Chlorobaculum tepidum TLS: one gene and its partner. The protein of the gene in region 1 interacts with the protein of each later gene in a pairwise test. Links are inferred from orthologs where the notes say so. Each region holds a gene or a part of one and is shown on either strand. Other genes may lie near its edges. The genes, in order: ruvC and ruvA.

What was found.
Region 2: the proteins of ruvC (region 1) and ruvA interact in binary tests that used the Escherichia coli proteins (3 or more experiments, as listed by UniProt). The link is inferred for Chlorobaculum tepidum TLS from one-to-one orthologs.

The regions. Positions count from the first base shown.
Region 1 is NC_002932.3:1,571,624-1,574,786, reverse strand. The notes cover bases 120-2,962. They hold ruvC (crossover junction endodeoxyribonuclease RuvC), read left to right. Parts: upstream 120-1,182; coding sequence 1,183-1,743; downstream 1,744-2,962. Other genes in these bases: AYT24_RS07495 (CDP-alcohol phosphatidyltransferase family protein), read left to right, coding at 1,851-2,405; AYT24_RS07505 (YebC/PmpR family DNA-binding transcriptional regulator), read left to right, coding at 424-1,179; pheA (prephenate dehydratase), read right to left, coding at 120-231. In the rest of the region: more of pheA, read right to left, coding at 1-119.
Region 2 is NC_002932.3:270,746-273,861, reverse strand. Bases 1-2,796 are described here. They hold ruvA (Holliday junction branch migration protein RuvA), read right to left. Parts: upstream 1,804-2,796; coding sequence 1,198-1,803; downstream 1-1,197. Other genes in these bases: glmM (phosphoglucosamine mutase), read left to right, coding at 2,419-2,796; rpsT (30S ribosomal protein S20), read right to left, coding at 1,928-2,206; AYT24_RS01300 (bifunctional folylpolyglutamate synthase/dihydrofolate synthase), read right to left, coding at 1-1,191. Outside these bases: more of glmM, read left to right, coding at 2,797-3,116. UniProt on the Escherichia coli protein: The RuvA-RuvB-RuvC complex processes Holliday junction (HJ) DNA during genetic recombination and DNA repair.

The DNA of each region.
Region 1 (3,163 bases):
GGTCTCGGCGAGAATCACCACCGGGCGGCGGAGCAGGAGGTCGTAGTTCTGGTGGATGCTGCCGCCGAGGGAGTTCTCGATGGGAATCACCGCGTAGTCGGCTTTCTGTTCCGTGACCGCCGAGAAGACGTCATCGAAGCTTTCGCAAGGCAGCGGTTCGCCGAAGCGCAGTGCCGCAATTTCACTGTATGCACCAGGCTCTCCCTGATAAGCGATCAACCAGTTTGTCATTCTTCGTTCTTGTAATTAATTTAATAGCACGTTTGAAATTTTGCCGACCCGGCTCGGCAACTGTCAGAAGCCGTGGCAATTTTCAGAGGCACTGTTATTCATACCCCGCAGAATTTGCTTTTCTTAAAGTAAAATAAATCTTTTCATAAACGCGTCATATCCGACTTTTATCTAATAATCAGGTTGTAACCTATGTCAGGACACAGTAAATGGGCGACCATCAAGCGTAAAAAGGCCGCCACCGATCAGAAGAGAGGAAGCCTGTTCACCAAGCTCGTCAAGGAGATCACCATTGCGGCCAAAATGGGCGGTGGCGACCCGACGGGCAATCCGCGTCTGAGGCTCGCCATCGATACGGCACGGGCCAACTCGATGCCGATGGACAATATCCAGCGCGCCATCAAAAGAGGCACCGGCGAACTCGAAGGCGCGACCTACGAAGAGATCACCTACGAAGGGTACGGCCCGGGCGGCATTGCGATCATTATCGAGACCGCGACCGACAACCGCAACCGCACCGTGGCCGACATTCGCCACCTGATGAGCCGCGGCGGCGGGTCGCTCGGCGAGAGTGGCAGCGTCGGCTGGATGTTCAAGCGCAAGGGTTCCATCGAGGTTCCCAGGTCGGCCATCTCTGAGGACGACCTGATGGAGCTGCTGCTCGACGCCGGACTCGAGGAGCTGGAGAGCGACGACGAGCAGTACTTCACCGTGCTGACCGACGTGAAGGATCTGGAGCCGGTCAAGAAGGCGCTCGAAGAGGCTGGTATTCCGTTCGAGAACGCCAAGATTGACATGATTCCGGACAACTATGTCGAGCTCGATGTCGAGAACGCCCGGAAGGCGCTCAAGCTGATCGACGCGCTCGAAAACAGCGATGACGTCCAGGCGGTCTACAGCAACATGGACATGAGTGAAAGCGTCATGAGCGTGCTTGAAGAAGAGTAACCCATGATTGTACTGGGCATCGATCCGGGCAGCCGCAAAACCGGCTATGGCGTCATCGCCGAAACGGCGGCGGGCTATCGCGTGCTTGGATGCGGCCTTGTTCGCCCTCGCGCAGCGGATACGCTGCATGAGCGGATCAGCCAGCTCTGCGCGGGCCTCGACGAGGTGATCGAGCAGCTGAAGCCCGAGGCGGTGGCGCTTGAGACGGCCTTCGTGGGGCGCAATGTCAGAAGCGCGCTGATTCTCGGCCAGGTCAGGGGGGCGGTGCTTGCCACGGTGATGAGGCATAGCTTGCCGGTGCGTGAATACGCGCCGCGCGAAATCAAGCTCTCGGTTACCGGCACCGGTTCGGCGTGCAAGGAGCAGGTGGCGGCAATGCTGTCGCGGATGCTCGAGCTTGGCGGTGAGCTGAAGCCTCTCGATGTTACCGATGCGCTTGGCATCGCCTACTGCGATCTCGCTCGGGGTGCATCTTCGCTCGGCGGCCAGTTGCGCAAGAACGGAAAAGGGCGGAGCAAGGGATGGGCGGCGTTCGTAAACGAGCATCCCGAGCTGATGGCCTGATTTTTTATCAACGAGTGGTGCCGGAGTTTGGATTTCGGCATCTGTTTTGTCAAACGATCCTCAGGATGACCTTCGGGTCTCTTTTCCGGAACCAAACAAGAACCGTTGTGAAGGGACATATTTTCAATCTCCCCAATTCGCTGAGCATCCTGAGGATTCTGCTGATTCCCTGGTTCATCTACTACCTCGACGCGGGTCAGACGCACATCGCCCTCATCATCATGGTGGTGGCGCTGCTTTCCGACTGGTTCGACGGCCAGATGGCCCGGTGGACCAACGAGGTCTCCGACATGGGCAAGATTCTCGACCCCCTGGCCGACAAACTCTGCCTGGCCAGCGTCGCTCTCTACTACCTCTGGAAAGGGGAGTTGCCGGTATGGTTCGTGGTGTTCGTTGTGTTTCGTGACCTGGTGATTTTCCTCGGCGCGGCCTGGATTCGTCACCGGCACAACGTGCTCACCACTTCGCTCTGGCCCGGCAAGTGGGCGGTGGGATTCGTCTCAATGATGTTCATCTCGATGGTCTGGCCGCTTCCTGTTTTTCGGCAGTGGCCGGTCAAAGAGTTCTTTATGTATCTTTCTGCTGCCACCCTTTTCTACTCGTTTGTAGAATACTGCATCAGGTTCTACAAAATCCAGAAAGGGGCGGAATTCAAGGCCTGATTTTCCTCTTTTTTTCATAATCTCTTTGAATGCAGGAGGTTATCCACAGATTAACGCCTGCAATATGGATAAGTGTACATAAGTAACGGCCAGTGTTATATATGGGCCTTGTTAAGTGTAATTATTTCAAAGAGATGGTGGATGTTCACGGACTTATTTTGTGGTGTGTGGAAAATGTGGATAACTTGTTGGCAAGCCTGTTGGTCAGGTGTGGAAGAGTGTGGAAATCATGAAAAAACCCCGGAACTCCGGGGTTTTTTCATGATGACGTATTTTCTGACAGTGTTTCAGTTCTTTTTCTCCATCACGGTAGCCATCAGCGAAGCTTCGCAGACCAGCTCGCCTCGCACGTAGGCCTTGGCGTCAAACTGGCAGACCGTGCGCCGCATGTTGGTCATGACCGCTTCGATGACCAGCGTATCGCCGGGCAGCACCGGCTTCCTGAACCGTGCCTTGTCGATGCCCATGAAGAAGACCACCGATTCCTTGATGTTCTCCTTGCCGTTGAGCATCATGATGCCGCCGGTCTGGGCCATCGCCTCGATGATGAGCACGCCGGGCATGATCGGGTTGCCAGGGAAGTGACCCTGGAAGAAGGGTTCGTTCATCGTGACGTTCTTGATCGAGACGATCTTTTCGTCGAGCTTGAATTCGACGATCTTGTCGATCAGAAGGAACGGGTAGCGATGCGGCAGGATGTTCTGGATGGCGTTGATGTCGAAAATGACGCCAGCTTTTTTCTCGTGCTGGTACTGGCG
Region 2 (3,116 bases), 1.3 Mb from region 1 along the record:
ATCGAGAAATTCCAGCGCCTCGGCAGCCGAGTGGCGCGAGCTGACATACTGCGCCCCGGCTTCCACGCACAACCGCTCGAGCACCTCCGCCTGAAGACTCCGCTCCACCGGCAGATCCACAGCGACAATTTCGTCGGCAATCGGCGCGATATGGTGAACGATACCGGCAGCATCCTTGTCGGCCGCAACGCCAATGATCACGTACAGGAAGCGGAAGCAGTTTCGAAGCTCCAGAATCGACTGCGCGGTTTTCTGCATCCCTTCCGGATTGTGGGAGACATCAAGCATCACCACCGGTTTGTCCGCGATTCGTTCCAGGCGTGCCCGGTAACCCGAAGCGCCAAGCCTTGCCAGCCCATCATCGATATGCTCCCACGAGATCCCCTCGGAACGGGCGGCCATGACGGCAAGGCAAACGTTCGGCGCATGGAATGAGCCGGTGAGCGCAGCCCGAAACTGCCGCGACTCGCCACCATCGAGCGAAATTCGCAGGGCGAGAGCGCCCGGGCAAACCTCCTCCACCAAACACTCCGCCTCCCGCTCAACCTGATGCAGCTCCGCGCCCACCGCTTCGGCGGCCTCGCGGATCGGCGCGAACGCCTCGCCCGCTTCCGGCACGGCGGTGAAAACGCGCGAGCACCGCTTGATGATCGCCGCCTTCTCGGCGGCTATTTCGCGAAGGCTCCCGCCGAGCCACTCGGTGTGATCCATGCCGATGCTCGGAATGATAACAATCTCCGGTTGCACGACATTGGTCGCATCGAGCCGCCCCCCCATGCCGGTTTCGATCACCGCGGCATCGACGCCTTCGTCGGCGAAAAAGGCAAACGCCATCGCCGTGGTCGTTTCGAAAAAGGTCGCGCCCGTTTCGACCGCCGGTTGCAGCTTGGTACAATATTCAGCGACTCGCGCCTGGCCAATCTGCTGGCCGTCGATGCGGATCCGCTCCGTGAAATCGACCAGGTGCGGCGATGTGAACAGGCCGGTTTTGCGGCCCGAGGTGCTGAAAATCGAAGCAACGCACGAAGCTACCGTGCCCTTGCCGTTGGTTCCGGCGACATGCACAATGGTGCCGAGTTTGCGCTCCGGATGACCGAGCACGTCGAGCAGCGCTTCGATACGTTCAAGGCCGGGTTTGATGCCAAAACGATGAAGGGGAAACAGGAAATCGATAGCTTGCTGGTAATCCACAGTGACTCAGAAGTTGTTGTGAATAGCGATAAGCGCGGCCCTGACAACCTCTTCGACCGACAAGCCGGGAGAAGTCTCCAGAATGCCCGAAATGGCTTTCTGAGCCGCTGGCTTCGGAAAACCGAGCGTCATGAGCGCCGCGAGGGCATCTTCGTTCAGTTGAAGAGCTTGAGGCGCACCCGCCGTTTTGCCGCTTGCCGCTGGCTGGATTTTGAGAATCTTGTCCCTCAGTTCGAGAATGATACGGGAGGCGGTTTTTTTGCCCACACCGGTAATGCCGTAAAGGGTTTCCGGACGATTGGCGACAATCGCTTCCTGGATTTCGCCAACGCTCAGACCCGACAGCACAGCCATCGCCAGCTTCGGTCCGACTCCACCGATGGTAAGCAACAAGCGGAAAAGCTGAAGCTCTTCTTCGTCGAGAAAGCCGAAAAGTTGCTGAGCATCCTCGCGAACGTAGTGATGGGTAAAGAGACGAACCTGACTCCCCTCCGGGGGCAGGCGGCGGCTCGTGCCGGACGAGATGTGCAGCAGGTACCCGATGCCGGATACCTCGACAACCGCCTCCTCACGGGAGACTGTTACCAGCTCACCTCTCAAAAATGCGAACATGATGAATGGAATGGACAATACCCGGTTTGCGAACTCTTAGCGCCTTCAAAGCGCCAGCTGCTGGCCGGGTATGACTGAATATGAAACATCGCCCGCTCGCGGCACGCTTGCAGAAGCCCGATGATCAGCTAGCAGTCGGCGTGTAGTTGTTGAGCGCTTTGGTCAGCTGTGCTTTCTTGCGCGACGCCTTGTTGGGGTGGATGTAGCGCTTCACGCCAAGTCTGTCAAGCTTTTGCACGGCAGCCTTGTATGCCGCCTCGACTTCGCTCTTTGCTGCGTTGGCGTCGATCAGCTTCTGCATATTCTTCAAAACGCCCTTGAGTTCCTTTTTACGGGCACGGTTCCTTTCATTTCTGCGCGCTGCCTGTCTGAGTCTTTTTTCGGCTGATTTGTGTAGAGGCATAACCTTGTGCTGTTATAATATGCTTGTTAAGAGTGTGCGGTATCCGCAACAAAAGGCATTTAATATACGAACCCGGCTCGAAAATTAAAAAATATCGAAACAAATTATTGACAGAATCCGCCAGACGGACAAGCAGGCTTCGGTGTTTTTTTCTGTATATTCCCCCCGCAACAAAACAGCATATCACTGTCAACTCTCACGATTATAAGCCAATGAGCTTGATGATCAGCGTCTCCGGCATCCGCGGCGTGGTCGGCAAGAGCCTCACCCCGGAAAACCTTACGGCATTCACCATGGCCTTCGCCACCTGGATCAGGCGGCGGAAACAGGCGCTGAATCCCGGCTCGCTGGCGAAGCCGATAATCGTCATCGGCAGAGACAGCCGTCCGACCGGCGCCGTCATCACCGGTCTGGTCTCCAACGCGCTCTCGCTCTGCGGCTGCGACGTGATCGACGTCGGCATGACCACCACGCCGACAGTCGAGATCGCCACCGCCGGTGAAGGCGCCGACGGCGGCCTGATCGTCACCGCCTCGCACAACCCCGTCGAGTGGAATGCGCTGAAAATGCTTGACGAAAAGGGCGAATTCCTCACTGCGTCCGACGTCGGAGAGCTGCTCGAGATCGCCGAGAAAAAAGCGTTCGACTTCGCCCGCTGGGATGGCATCGGCACCGTGACGGCAAACGGCTCGTGGGACGCCGCACATATCGACAAAATCCTGAAGCTCTCCTGCCTCGACCTCGACCTCGTCAAAAGCATGAACTTCCGGGTGCTGATCGACGCCGTCGAAGGGGCCGGTTCGTACATCGTGCCGGAGCTGTGCCGCAAGCTGGGCATCACCGAAATCAAGACACTCGCCTGCGAAGGCACGGGCATCTTTCCGCGCAACCCCGAGCCGATAGAGCAGAA